Regions from separate parts of the Undibacterium sp. Ji50W genome, predicted to be linked through region 1. Evidence: riboswitches for the same ligand, from Rfam matches in the RefSeq annotation. Region 1 holds a riboswitch; the other holds the start of a gene.
The links. A riboswitch is a leader RNA that binds a small molecule or an ion and turns the genes downstream of it on or off. The one in region 1 is predicted to bind thiamine pyrophosphate.
Positions count from the first base shown of each region.

Region 2: it holds a riboswitch for thiamine pyrophosphate, as region 1 does, so the genes downstream of both, thiC (phosphomethylpyrimidine synthase ThiC) here and ACO0K9_RS14810 (TonB-dependent siderophore receptor) in region 1, are expected to answer to the same signal.

Region 1 covers NZ_JBMPOX010000009.1:102,808-110,521, reverse strand. The annotation lists gene ACO0K9_RS14835 (YiiX/YebB-like N1pC/P60 family cysteine hydrolase) at 1-1, opposite strand, end outside; gene ACO0K9_RS14830 (response regulator) at 26-688, opposite strand; gene ACO0K9_RS14825 (C1 family peptidase) at 985-1,767, shown strand; gene ACO0K9_RS14820 (hypothetical protein) at 1,857-2,873, shown strand; gene ACO0K9_RS14815 (hypothetical protein) at 3,073-3,555, opposite strand; TPP riboswitch at 3,923-4,022, shown strand; gene ACO0K9_RS14810 (TonB-dependent siderophore receptor) at 4,090-6,210, shown strand; gene ACO0K9_RS14805 (hypothetical protein) at 6,379-6,885, shown strand; gene ACO0K9_RS14800 (Ppx/GppA family phosphatase) at 6,994-7,714, opposite strand, start outside.
Region 2 covers NZ_JBMPOX010000002.1:26,875-34,588, forward strand. The annotation lists gene ACO0K9_RS05405 (diguanylate cyclase) at 1-2,060, shown strand, start outside; TPP riboswitch at 2,143-2,252, shown strand; gene thiC (phosphomethylpyrimidine synthase ThiC) at 2,329-4,242, shown strand; gene thiS (sulfur carrier protein ThiS) at 4,245-4,445, shown strand; gene ACO0K9_RS05420 (endonuclease domain-containing protein) at 4,507-4,863, shown strand; gene ACO0K9_RS05425 (thiazole synthase) at 5,028-5,819, shown strand; gene thiD (bifunctional hydroxymethylpyrimidine kinase/phosphomethylpyrimidine kinase) at 5,819-6,637, shown strand; gene thiE (thiamine phosphate synthase) at 6,634-7,329, shown strand; gene ACO0K9_RS05440 (hypothetical protein) at 7,445-7,714, shown strand, end outside.

The DNA of each region.
Region 1 (7,714 bases):
TGACTCCTCCCAATATTAATTTGAATTATTTTAATAACCCCAACCTGCTGGCCTCATACACTGCTTCGCTCTTAGAATGCACTGCTAATTTTACGTAAATATTCTTGATATGCGCGTGCACCGTATGTATCGATACTTCATGCAATCGCGCCACTTCTGCGTATTTAAAACCACGCGAGATATAGTTCAATACCTCCATTTCACGCGGAGTCAATGCACCTCCTGGCGGCTCATCAGCAACTACGGTCTGCTCCTTACGGAACTTACGTAAAACCAACCTGGCAATTAATGGCGTCATCGGTGCGCCACCCGCGCGCAGCATCAGAATCTGCTTTTCAATATCATCGTCCAAAGCATCCTTTAATAAATATCCAGATGCCCCTGCTTCGATACTGGCCATTACGTGCTGCTCATCCTCAAACATGCTTATCACCATAATGTCCGTCTCAGGATGATGGCTTGCACAATATCGAATCACATCAATGCCACTGATATCAGGCAAGCCCAGATCGCTCAGCAATACATCGGCACGATTATTCATAAGCCAGTTCAACATATCCCGACCTGTCGAAGCCACAAACAAAAGCTGCATATGATCAGAACGCGCAATGGAAGCACTGAATCGCTGTGCGGTTGCCAAATCATCTTCGACTAACACTACGCCTATTTTTGATGTCATTTTGCTCATAACAGAAAAATACGTGATTTCCTGATAAATGTCACTACCAGAAATGGGGATATACGGAAAAACACACGAAGCGCACTGCCATTTTCAGGCTGAGACAAGATCCGTTCTGATCATCTTAGATCACAGTTACAGGCAAGCCCCTCCCCATTTCTAGCTATTCCTCATCAATAGTTGCCATCCTAGTATTAGCAATACAGAAAGAAAGAGCAGACTTAACGTGTGCCAGACGTTCTCAAACAATGCTTAAAAACTCCTATTTCTGAAAAAAAATTTCATATCCTCACAAAGGAACCGTCATGCCTAACTTTGCCAGCACTCAAACTACTTACTATTTCGGATGGAAACCAGAACTACCAGATATTCGGGACCGCACATATTCTGCTTCATTCGAGTTAATCAACAATTTACCTCCCAAGATTGATTTACGTGACAAATGTCCACAGATATTGAACCAGGATCAACTAGGGTCTTGCACTGCGAATGCAATTTCTAGTGCGCATTTTTTTTGCCAACTACGCCAAAAGCCGGAAGCTGCTTTTCAGCCCTCACGTTTATTTATCTATTACAACGAAAGAGTAATCGAGGGCACACAAGAAATCGACCATGGAGCCTACATAAGAGATGGCTTTAAAACCATCGCCAAAGATGGCGTCTGCCCAGAGGTAGATTGGAGTTACAACATCAAGCGCTTCAACGTCCAACCAGACCAGGTTTGCTATGAAAAAGCAAGCAACTCCCAATCCATCGAATATCAACGCCTGACTCAGTCCTTAAGTCAACTCAAAGCCTGTCTTGCAGAAGGTTATCCATTCGTATTCGGGTTCACAGCTTACGGCAATTTAATTAGCGAAGAAGTCCGCAATACAGGTCACTTAACACTGCCAAATAGCGGTGAGAAGTCGATAGGTGGACATGCTGTGTTAGCGGTGGGTTATGACGATAGCACACAAAATTTTATAGCTCAAAATTCCTGGGGTGCTGACTGGGGTGACAAAGGTTATTTTTATATACCTTATAGCTATGTAACAGACAACAAGCTGGCGGATGACATTTGGACTTTACGTTTGGTTGAAGTTTGATGGATGTCTTCCATGCCAGTCTGTTTCAGCTAGCACAAAAAAATTAACAGGGCTTACCGCCAATACAGCAAATAAATTAAGGGGTCAATATGAAAACCGTAAATTCAATAGTCTCAACAGCACTGACTGTCTTTCTGACAGGCTGTGCCTCAGCCCTCAATCCATTTACAACAGACAAAACATTTGCCGGAATTTCACCACCTCAAATTCACAGGCAAGATGATGATGGACGGCTAAAAAACAAAATGGGTATTTCTACAGAGACAATTAACTCAGCAGAAGCTCGCCCGTTTGTTGAATATTATGAGGCTCTAACAAAAGCCGCTAATGCACAGGCCAACGAAACCTCAATCGACGACTACGTAGCTAAAGGAATTACCGTCGTCAATATATCCTGTCTACGTTGGTTTACAAGTCTCTCCGAATCCCAGTCAAGGTTTGCATATACACAGAATAATCAGAATGTCATACAGAATTTGGGCACAACTTTACTAGGTATCGGCAAAGCCAATTCAATCATTGTCGGAACATTTGGCGCATTATTCACGGGTCTAAATGGCGTGGAAAATAATTTTTCACAGTCATTCCTTCTTGCTCCGAACGCCAGCAAAGTCAAAGACCACATTTTCACAGCGCTAGATCAACAAGCCGAACGACTGCTTATGCGAAAAAAAGAAAATGAAAAAACTATCAGCACTGCAGATACAACTTCTTCATTGCGACCAAAAACATTCACAGAAGCGTATATGGCTCTTGAACGTTATGCAGATATTTGCACCCAGCAAACTGCAAAGGCTATCGTGAATGCGTCCCTGGATCAAACACAAACTAAAATTTTGTCTGATCAAGGAAATAAAGTCTCCACAGTAAGTACACAAACAAGTATGGACAAAGCAGCTAGTCAGCTATCTCAAGATGCAATTTCATTTCAGAAAAATATCGTAAATACTTTAAATCAATTACAAAGCACAGTGGAAATTGTTCAAAAAGATAATATTAAAAATGCTAACCAACTACAAAATGCTATCGATGCAGCCACAGCGAACAACGACAAAAAGATTGACTCGCGCTTGAATCAACTGGAGCAGAAATTACTTGTCAAATAATCTGTAAAACCAGAAAACATAACAAAATAGGTGTCTGAACCAACTGAGAATGGACTGTTAAACTACAAGAAAATGTTTACGCGATATCGAAGTTAATATATGCCAATTACATTTTGGTTTTAACAGTCCATTTCACTAGTGCCGCTTGGCTTCGCGCAAGCGGAAGACACTCCGCTTTTAACGTTATGCCCACTAACGTTCATTGTGTTACGCCTAATTTGATACGCAAGGGAAATTGCATTTTGCATGGTGTTCCCTTGCACAAGCCTGGCTTATATCGTTCATGTATCAATGCCGTCGCCACCAAGTTTGTCATCCGTTCATCCGGTGATTTTATGACGCCAACGGCATTCGGCGTTCCATCCGCATTGACTTCAACAAAGACCGACAAATCCCCTTGTAGATGAAGTACATCCTGGGCATTTGAAATCGCCCTGAGAATTTCTTTGGTACCTTTTAATGGATACGGTGGTTCATCCGTTTCATCCAGGTGTTCATACAATGAACGCACCTTGGTTTTTTGCTCGCTCGTCAACTCAGCATACGATTTATTGATAGGTACCCTGATACCCGTCACTGCATCTTGCCTGATACGCGAGCCAGTCGAGGGGTCTTCGCGTTTCAGTGTGTATTCTGGCGCAGGCGTGGCTTCTTGGGCGATGGCTGAAGTAGCATTGAGCAAGCAAAAACTTAAAAATAACCGCTGAAAATTGGACATAAGCATATTGAGATGGATGTGGCTAGCGTGAATAAAGGGCGACCCGAACAAATATCATTTGCCAATTATACATGCAGTTGTTTCAACAACTATTTAGGATAGGACTTACGCAAAATTGTTCCAGCAAGGTGCGGCGACGAAGACAGACGAATGTACGCGGCTCCTAGGAGAGGAGCTGCAACGCAGCTGTGGCGGTTTTGCGTAAGTCCTAAAGGAATTTTCCTTGATAACATTGAGATTCCGCTAGTGTAGTGTTGCAGCACTACACTAGACACCAAACCACTGTTCAAGTCACGTTACAAGTCTTGTACCCGCTTTCATGGTAAAGTAGGGGCTTCGCTAGGGGTCCTGGAAGCAAATGTTTCCGGGTGAGAGAGTCCCTTCTACCTGATCTGGATAATGCCAGCGAAGGGAAGCGCAAAGTCCCGTCCTTCCGTTTCTTTGTTTGCTCCCGCGCTGCCATCCACAACGCATTAAAGCGCAAATAAAGAGCACACCATGTCTGAACCATCATTTCGTCCTGCCCTGTTGGCATTTTCCATTGCACAGGCATTTGCATTATTACCCCAGGCACAGGCCCAGACTACAGAAAAACCCCTGCCTGAAGTCGTGGTAACGGGCAACAAGACATCCGAAGGCAAAGCAGAACGCAGCAAGGCATCCGGTTTTATCGAAACGGCTTTGGTCGATACCCCTTTTTCGGTAAATGTGATAACCAGTAGCCAGATGCAGGATTTGCGCGTGCGCCAGACCACGGATGCGATGAAATTCGATGCCAGCGTGAATGACGCCTACAATGCCATTGGCTATGCCGAACAATTCTCGATACGCGGTTTTGCCCTCGACAATTCATCCAGCTACCGCAAGGATGGTTTCGCCATTCCAGGTGATGCCTCCATCCCGCTGGAAAATAAGGAACGCATAGAAATACTCAAGGGCATCGCCGGTTTCCAGGCTGGCTTTGCAACGCCGGGCGGCATCATCAACTATGTGACCAAACGCCCGACCAGTGCACCGTTGCGTTCCGTCAATCTGGAAATCAGTGAACGTGGCACGCTGTATGGCGCAGCAGATATTAGCGATAATTCCAGCGACCGCCAGTTTGGTATCCGCATCAATGCCGCCGGTGAACGTTTGCGTTCGTATGTCAAAGGTGCGGATGGCGAACGCCAGTTTGTATCCGCCGCATTTGACTGGCATATCACACCACAGGCACTGCTACAGATCGATGCTGACTATCAACATAAATCGCAGTTGTCGGTTCCCGGTTTTCAATTATTCAATGGCACAGATTTGCCACGCGGCGTGCCAGCAGACCTGATGCTGAATGCGCAGCCCTGGGCCAAACCGGTGGATACCCGCAACAGCAATCTGGGCTTGCGTTTTGAATACCAGATCAACCAGGACTGGCAAGCCAGCCTGTCTGCCAACAAGCATGAATTCAAACGTGATGATTACACGGCCTTCCCTTATGGCTGTGGCGCAGCGAATCTTTACCCCGGCTATTGCGCAAATGGTGACTATGATGTGTATGACTACCAGAGCGTGAATGAATCCAAATCACAGTGGGGTACACAAGCACAACTGAATGGTAAATTCAGTCTTGGTGGTATGCAGCATGAGCTGGCTGTCGGCCTCAGCAATTCACAACGTAAAGATTATTTTGGTGACTACGTGTATGACTATGTGGGCAGCAGTAATTTGTTACGCCCTGTTGCAGTAGCACCATCCACCAATAAAACCGGCCCGGTTTTATTGCGTCGTACTGACAAGGAATGGTCTGCCTTTGTACAAGATATCATCAGCCTGCAAGACAATCTGAAACTGCATCTGGGTCTGCGTCGCTTGAATATTTCACGCACTCAGTTGGATAATCCTGGCTATGACCAGAACAAGTTCCTGTCGACGGCAGCGCTGGTATTCAAACCTGTGCAACAAGTTTCTGTCTACGGCAGTTTTGCTCAAGGCCTGGAGCATGGCGGCATTGCCCCTTTCGGTACCAGCAATGAAAACAAAATGCTGAACCCGGGCAAATCCACACAAGTTGAATTCGGTGTGAAGGCAGATGTACAGCGTGACCTGAGCCTGTCTGCAGCCATCTTCCGCATCAAGAAGCCGCTGGAATATACCAATAGCAGCAATACCTATGTCAGCAATGGTGAAGCCCTGCATACAGGTGTGGAACTCTCGGCACAAGGCAGGCTGACATCACAACTGAATCTGGGAGCCAGCCTGACTGCCCTTGATGCCAAACAGCAAAACACCGGCATCAGCAGCCTGGACGACAAGCGCGTCATGAATGTGCCGCGCTTCAAATCTACTGTCTATGCCGATTATGCTGTAGCTGAAATCAAGGGTTTGAATGTGAATGCAAGCTGGCAATATGCCAGCAGCAAGGTATTCAGCCCGGATAATAGTGTGACCGTGCCCGGTTACCATGTCGTCAATCTGGGGGCTCGCTATGCGACACAAATCGGTAATACGGCAACGGCCCTGCGCTTTAATATCGACAATGCGCTGAACAAGTTTTACTGGCGCGATGTGACCCAGTCACTGGGTGGTTATTTATTCCCTGGTGCGCCACGTACTTACAAAGTGTCAGCACAATTCGATTTCTGATACAGCTTACCCGATGCAAAAAGCGATGCCAGATTGATCTGGCATCGCTTTTTTATTGCCCTTGGTATTACCCTTGGTACTGATATTCAATACTTTGCAAGCAATGCGTGCCTCCGCACGCAGACTATGTCATCCTGAGCCTGACATTTCCAATGTGGAGTAGGCATGATGAACACATTCAAGTATATTTTTGCTATCGCAAGCGCCTTGCTGGTCAATCTTGCGAGTGCGGAAGAAGTTTTAAAATGCCATGCCAGTTTTCCCGACTTTGGTAATGGCAAGCATCAGTTTGAAATACAAATCGACAAATTGACCGATGGAGCACTGGCAGGGAAAATTGATGGCAAGGCAGTCAATCAAGACATCAGGATGAAAGTGTATGCTGTATCCAGCGATCTTGACTATGACACCGATCCGAATTCAGCAGCCCATGGCAAACTCAATGAGGCGGAAGTCTCGCTTATCCATATCTACAAATTGCAACACAACCCGTATTTGGGAAACCGGCCTATCATTTCATTCCCGTTAGAAGCAGTCAGCAAGATCCACTTTTATGACCTGCTGGGCGGGAAACCAAACAAGTTTGGCGGCACGGTATTATTTGAAGCCTATGATCAATCCGGCAAATTATTGGGACGCGTATTCAGGTCACTGATGGTGGCCGATTGCATTTGATAGCATTTGATAGCATGTGACAGCATTTGATATGGCTTTGACACAATGGCATCCTTGCCCGGACAAAATCACAGGGCAAGGAATTGCCAGTATGGCTGACGAAAAAATTTACACATTCGCCCTGACCAGGAAATCTATCCCGATCTCACGCCAGGCTTCAATTTCTTTTTGCAACCAGTAAGCCACTGTTGGGTGAACACTGACCCAGTCGCGTTTCATTTCCAGTTCAACCCTGCCCTTCATTTTCAGACGCACATCTTCAAAATCAATCTCTGCACGTGAATGCATGAGCATGACCGACAGTCGCAGGGCCAATACTGCCTTGGCAAAATCTACGTCTGCCAGGCCATCACCGATCTTGCGCAGATTGCCTTTCTGACTCAGGATCAGCTTGCTCATCACCCTTTGTTCACGCGTGGTAAAACCTGCCATATCGGCATTTTCTATCATGTAAGCGCCATGCTTGTGATAGCCGGTATGCGATATCACCATGCCGACCTCATGCAGTATCGCACTCCATTGCAACAGGCGCGCATAGGTTTCCGACGCAGGTTTCAATTGCTGGTAGAGCGACTTCGCCATATCCGCCACCCGGTTGGCACGCGACACATCGCTGTGGAATAACTTGGCCACTGTTTGCACCGATAGCTCACGACGGTCACGCTTGGTGGCACGCAGGTATAAATCCCACATCACCCCCATGCGCAGACCGGCTTCTACCGGCAGCAAGATAGCGATATTGAATTCCATCATCAAGCCTATCAGGATGGCCAGGCCACCCACCACCATAGCTACCCGTTCAGGTTTGATACCGCTTAATTCCAGTTGC
Region 2 (7,714 bases), on a different contig from region 1:
CGACAGTCAGGGCCGACAGCCACAATGACTTGCGTGAGATAGAAGCCATCCACGACCTGGCAGACCGGGATAATACTGCTGCACTCCAGCAACTAAGGGCGTATAAGGAAAAAATCAGCGCGAATGGCAGCACCTATGCCAATTACAGTTTGCGTGTCGAACTACTGAAAACCCTGATCACCATCCTGTACGACGCCGGCAAGAATAAAGAAGCGAATGCCACCAATGCTGAACTGATGCAATTGGCGCGTGCGCACAATGATGGCGACATGATCGCCCTGGCCATGATCGGGGAAGCGTTTCAGTTGCAGGACCAGGGCAAGTTTGCATTGGCACTGGTCAAACTGGAGGAAACACAACAATCCTTGCGTGACAGCAAAGATGCCGAAGTGCTGATGCGCCTGAACATTGCGTTTGGTACGGTGCACTTGGCAATCGGTAATTTTGACAAGTCGCTGGCCTATTGTCTGGAAGCCTTGCGTCTGACTGACCAGATACCGCGCCGCCGGGCCCAGGCCAGGCTGTACCGCATGGAAGCCATTTCCCGCCTTTATTTAAACATGCACAATGCAGAAAAGGCATTGGAAACCGCTAATGACGCATTGTCGATAACACCGAAAATTGACTCTCCCAAAACCATCTCTTCATTGGTGATGGCGCGTGGCCTGGCACTGACCGACCTGGGCCGGTATGCCGAGGCGCTGGACGCCTACAAGACCGTCTTACAGATTGCCACGGATGCTGGCATGCCGGTTGTTGCAGCGACTGCCCTGGGCAATATTTCAGATTATTATTTGCGCGTCCACCAGTATGACGAAGCCGAACAGGCAGCCAGGACAGCGCTGCAAAAAGCGGAAGAGATTGGCGACCCCTTTGCCGTGGCGATGGCCAAAGCCAATATAGGATTTGGCCTGGCTGGCCAAAGAAAATTTGCGCAGGGCATCACGTATATCAACGAGGCCAAAAAGTATTTCATGGAAACTGGCTCCAAGTCGGACATGGAAAGCCTGTTGAGTGAAATTGGGGCGATGTACGAAACCGCAGGCATGCACAAAGAGGCGTTGGCAGTCGTGCGTGAGCAGCAAAAACTCAGTGACGAATTGTTTCGGTCTGACCGTGCCCGCGCCGTTGCGACTTTGCAAGAACAGTTCAATGCTCAACAAAGACAAAAGCAGATTGAATTGCTGGCCCGCGAGAATCAACTCAAGGATGCTGAAATTAAAAATCGTCAGCTGCAGCAAATTATTTTATTGCTGGCTGCAGTAGTGATGGTGATGATAGGCATCGTGATTTTCTTTCTCTACCAGCGGGTACGCAAGACCAACGAGAAATTGCGCGAAGTTAACCAGCAACTTGAGTTTCATGCCGTGCGTGATCCCCTGACCGGTTTGTACAACCGTCGCTCTTTCGTCGACCTGATGAAGAGCAGGGTGATCTTGCCGGAAGGTGAGCGTCGCGAGGACAGCCTGGAAAATCCGGATTGCCTGATACTCATGGATATCGATCATTTTAAAAATATCAACGACAGTTACGGCCATGCTGCCGGTGACGTGGTGCTAATGGAAGTGGCACAACGCTTGCGCAGTACAGTGCGCGATACGGATATGGTGCTGCGCTGGGGAGGAGAAGAGTTTTTGATCTATTCACCGCGCTCGAATCCTGCACAATTGAAGAACCTGGTGGAACGCATACTGCGCGTCATCGGTGAAGCCAGTGTAGATGTCGATGGCGTCTCAATCGCAGTGACCATGACCGCCGGTTTTATCAGCCTGCCGTTTTCCGGCATCCCCGAATTGGTCTGTAATTGGGAAAAAGCCCTGCAGATTGCCGACATGGCCCTGTATCTGGGTAAGGTCAATGGGCGCAATCGCGCATATGGTGTCAGCAAATTATTGATTGCATATGAAGACGCCTTGCCGGTACTGGACCATGATTTATCGGCTGCCATCAAGGCCGGCATGGTGGAGCTGGCTGAAGTTCACGGACCGGTTAAAGTGCAGATCAGCAATGTTGTCGGAGATGCAGCAGAGGTGAAGTGTGTATCGCCAGTTGCGCAATAAATAAGCACCATAATTAAGCACCACAGCTAAAATAAAAGTCGTATAATCTGGCCTCGTCGCGGTCTTGTTCTAAGACCCGAAGAAAAAATGCTAGGGGTCCTGCCATTACGCTATGAATCGTGATGTTGGGTGAGAAATACCCTCGAACCTGATCTGGATAATGCCAGCGAAGGGAAGCTGCCGAAGACTTTTTGCCACCCTCAGCGTGCGCATCCCGACTTTGGAAACTCCTTTGCTGGCTCCATGCCAACAAAGCAAAGGAGCCAAAATGAACGCCAACCCGCAATTCTTGTCCGCTACCGCCACGGTAGACGAGGCAGCCATACAGCCACTACCGAATTCCCGCAAGACCTATGTACAGGGCAGCCGTCCCGATATCCGTGTACCCATGCGCGAAATCAGCCAGTCTGATACACCTGCCATGTTTGGCTCGGAAAAAAACCCGCCTATCTATGTCTATGACACGTCTGGCCCTTATACCGACCCTGCTGTCAAAATCGACATCCGTTCTGGCCTGGCGTCAGTACGCGGTGCCTGGATAGCCGAGCGTAATGACACGGAAGAACTGGCTGGCCCTACATCCGAATACGGTATAGCCCGCCTGCATGACCCCAAGCTGGCCGAATTGCGCTTCAATCTCAAGCGCTTGCCGCGTCGTGCACTGGCAGGCAGGAATGTCTCGCAAATGCATTATGCGCGACAGGGCGTTATCACGCCGGAAATGGAATTTGTCGCCATCCGCGAAAACCTGCGCAGGAAAGAATACCTGGAAAACCTGAAAGCCTCTGGCCCCATGGGTAACAAGCTGGCAGACGTCATGGGCCGGCAACATCCCGGCCAGTCTTTTGGCGCTGCGATACCTGAAGAAATCACGCCAGAATTTGTACGTTCAGAAATTGCCCGTGGCCGTGCAATTATTCCGGCCAATATCAATCATCCTGAAATCGAGCCTATGATCATAGGCCGTAATTTCCTGGTCAAGATCAATGCCAATATCGGCAATTCTGCAGTGACCTCTTCCATTGGCGAAGAAGTCGAAAAAATGACCTGGGCGATACGCTGGGGCGGCGACAATGTGATGGATTTGTCGACCGGCAAACACATACACGAAACCCGTGAATGGATCATCCGTAATTCACCCGTGCCTATCGGTACCGTGCCTATCTACCAGGCGCTGGAAAAAGTGAACGGCAAGGCCGAAGACCTGACTTGGGAAATCTTCCGTGACACCCTGATAGAACAGGCTGAACAAGGTGTCGATTATTTCACCATCCACGCTGGCGTACGCCTGCAATATGTGCCGATGACAGCCAAGCGCCTGACCGGCATCGTCTCACGAGGTGGTTCCATCATGGCGAAATGGTGTCTGGCGCATCATAAAGAAAGCTTCTTGTATGAGCATTTTGAAGACATCTGCGACATCATGAAAGCGTATGATGTGTCCTTTAGTTTAGGCGATGGCTTGCGCCCGGGTTCTATCTATGACGCCAATGATGAAGCCCAGTTAGGTGAATTGAAAACCCTGGGCGAGTTGACCCAGATTGCCTGGAAACATGATGTACAAGTCATGATAGAAGGCCCCGGTCATGTGCCCATGCACCTGATCAAAGAAAACATGGACCTGCAACTCGAACAATGCCATGAAGCGCCGTTCTATACGCTTGGCCCTTTGACGACCGACATCGCACCAGGCTACGACCACATCACATCCGGCATAGGCGCTGCGCAAATCGGCTGGTATGGCACTGCCATGCTGTGCTACGTGACACCTAAAGAACATCTGGGTTTGCCCAACAAGGTAGATGTCAAGGATGGCATTATCACTTACAAGGTTGCCGCCCACGCAGCCGATCTGGCAAAAGGCCATCCCGGTGCGCAGATACGCGACAATGCCTTGTCCAAGGCACGTTTTGAATTCCGTTGGGAAGATCAGTTCAACATCGGTCTTGATCCCGATAAAGCGCGTGAATTCCACGATGAAACCTTGCCCAAGGATTCTGCCAAGGTTGCCCATTTCTGCTCCATGTGTGGTCCGCATTTCTGTTCCATGAAAATTACGCAGGAAGTACGCGACTATGCCAACGCACAAGGCATCAGCGAGATACAGGCATTGAAGCAGGGCATGGAAGTCAAAGCCGTCGAATTCATCAAATCCGGTGCGGAAATCTACAAGAAGCAATAGCCATGGTGGAGATACAACTCAATGGAGAAAAACGGCAACTGACGAGTACGTTGCTGGCTGATCTGATCGCAGAATTGAATCTGTCGCAGCAGGCGATTGCGGTGGCGGTTAACCGGCAGATTATTCCGAAGTCGAAGTGGGCAGAGTACCAGTTGCATGAGTTAGACAAGGTAGATGTTGTGCGTGCTATTGGTGGTGGCTGAGTTTTTTAGCTCCTTCCCCTTGAAGGGGAAGGGATTTAAAAAATATTTTTTGCGAAAAAATATGAAAAACGCAACCAGCGAAGCCTTGATTACCACAGCAAAAGTCCTGCGAAAAAATATGACTGATGCCGAAAAGAAATTGTGGCAAGGTTTGCGTGGCGAACAGCTTGGCGTGAAGTTCAGACGGCAATATCCATTTCAGCATTTCGTGTTGGATTTTGTTTGTCTGGAAAAGCGTTTGGTGATTGAAGTTGATGGGGGGCAGCATACTGAAGCGCAAACGTATGACATGCATAGGACTCAAGTGCTGAAGAAGGCAGGTTTTACTGTCTTACGCTTTTGGAATAATCAGGTATTGAGTGAAACTAGTGCTGTGATGGAAGAAATCTGGCGGCATGTGAACAAAGAGCAGTCTTAAAAGACTGAGGACATTCCCCTCCCCTTCAAGGGGAGGGCTAGGGTGGGGATGGGGTTCAGTCGATTAAGCAAACATTCAGTTTGCTGCAGAACCCCATCCCCATCCCAACCTTCCCCTTGAAGGGGAAGGAGCCAAACAGCATCCCAAATTTTGGAGATAAAACAATGAATACAGAAAACCAGCCAGGCCTCACCATAGCCGGCAAAACCTACCGCTCGCGCTTGCTGGTCGGTAGTGGCAAATACAAAGACCTCGAACAAACCCGTCTGGCAACAGAAGCCAGTGGTGCCGGGATCATCACGGTAGCGATACGCCGTGTGAATATCGGGCAAGACCCGAATGCACCAAGCTTGCTGGACGTAGTACCACCCAGCAAATACACTATCTTACCTAACTCTGCCGGTTGTTATAACGCCGAAGATGCGGTCTATACACTGCAACTGGGACGAGAATTATTGGGCGGTCACAAACTGTGCAAGCTGGAAGTATTGGGTGACGAGAAAACCCTGTTCCCGAATATGCCTGAAACCCTGAAGGCAGCCAGGACCCTGGTCAAAGAGGGTTTTGATGTCATGGTGTATTGCAGCGATGACCCGATACAGGCAAAGATGCTGGAAGACCTGGGCTGTGTTGCCGTCATGCCGCTGGCTTCATTGATAGGTTCCGGCATGGGTATTTTGAATCCCTGGAATCTGTCGCTGATCATCGATCAGGCCAGGGTGCCGGTATTGGTTGATGCTGGTGTTGGTACGGCGTCGGATGCCGCCATCGCCATGGAACTGGGTTGCGATGGGGTATTGATGAATACGGCGATAGCGGGTGCCAAAGACCCGGTGCGCATGGCGCGTGCCATGGGGCTGGCAGTCGAAGCCGGACGGGAAGCCTTTCTGGCGGGGCGCATGCCGCGCAAGTTTGCGGCGTCACCCTCATCGCCCATGGCTGGTCGCATCGTCTGATGAAGACACCCAGCCGTCCATGTGTGCTGGTGTTTGCCGGACATGACCCCAGCGGTGGCGCGGGCGTACAGGCTGACATAGAAGCGATTGCTGCGCAGGGTGCGCATGCCTTGCCGGTGATTACCGCATTGACGGTGCAAGACAATGACCATGCCTATGCAGTGCATGCTGTTGATGTGCAAATTATCTTGCAGCAGGCCATGACCCTGGTCGCTAAGATACCGGTCAAGGTCATCAAGCTGGGTATCGTCGCGCACAAAAAAAATGCGACAGCGATTGCGAATTTTATCCAGAAGATGAAACTGCAATATCCCGATCTGCAAGTCATCCTCGATCCGGTATTGGGTAGCGGACATGGTGACAGTTTATCGCTGGATGATGCGGTAGAGGCGATTGAACCCTTGTTGAAAGTCGCGACATTGATCACGCCAAATTTGCCAGAGTTAAAACGTCTGTCACCACAGGCGAGTGATCTTCAGGCGCAGGTGCAAAACCTGATGGAATACACGCAAGCCGATATCTTGCTGAAAGGCGGTCATGCAACGGAAGTGCGGGTGAAAAATATCTGGTTTCAGCATGGACAATGGCAGACTGCACAAGAATGGCAATGGCCACGCCTGCCGGGTGAATTTCACGGCAGCGGCTGCACACTGGCGTCGGCCATCGCCGGACAACTGGCAAAGGGCGTCGTATTGGCAGACGCCTTGCAACAAGCGCAAAGCTATACCCAGCAGAGCTTGCAACATGCTTATGCCATAGCTGCAGGACAGCTTATTCCGGCACGCCAGCCAGTATTGAATACGAGGAAAAAATCATGAACCAATCAAGTGTTCGTCAACTTAGCAGTCGTCAACTCAGTAGTGCTCAACTTAGCGGCTTGTATGTCGTCACCCCTGACTGGGACAATACTGCCGAGCTGGTGGCCGTCACGGAGCAGGCTTTGCAGGGCGGCGCGCGGATCGTGCAATACCGCCACAAAACCGCCAGCCGGGAACTGCGCAAAACCCAGGCCCTGGCCTTGCTGGAGTTGTGCCGCAGTTTTGACAAGCCCTTCATCATCAATGATCATCTGGACCTCTGTCTGGATATTGATGCCGATGGCTTGCATGTAGGCGGCACCGATATGTCGGTCGCTGATGCCAGGGCAAAGCTGGGGGCGGATAAGATTCTGGGCGCATCCTGCTATGGTGATCTGGAACTCGCACGCACGGCCGTTAAAGGTGGTGCCAGCTATATTGCCTTTGGTGGCTTTTATCCTTCGCGCATCAAGCAATATGCGGTGACCACACCAGCCAGCATAGTGGCTGAAGCAATCAGGGAATTTGATGTGCCGAATGTGGTCATCGGCGGCATGACACTGGAAAATTGCCAGCCACTGCTGGCACAAGGGGCTGACATGGTGGCAGTAATCAGCAGTGTGTATATGGCAGAGCAACCGCAACAGGCGGCGCGTGCATTTGCAAGGCTATTTTTGTATGAAAAAGCGTTTCAAAGAAAAGAGTCGTTCTGAACTTGCATATTCACGCCCTGCATACTGCATACTGCAAAGTCACCAGCCGAATAATTGTATGGTATATACTTTGTGATCCAAATTTCTCCTGACCTGCAATGTGCAGGCTACTTCAATGAGCGCGAACAATTCCCCTTCCAGTCAGAGACAAAAATTCTTACCTGGTAGCCTGATAGAGGAAAGAGATAACGACTCGGGTAGAGGCGATTATTATCCTGCACCTGACGGCGTGGATGGCTGGTCATGGGGAGCATTTTTGCTGGCGCTTTATTGGACCGCACGTCATAAAAGGGGGATAGGCTTTCTTCTTTTCATTCCCATCGTTGGTTTTTTTGTCGCTTTTAAGATAGGCCGTACTGCTAGATTATGGGCCTGGCACAATATT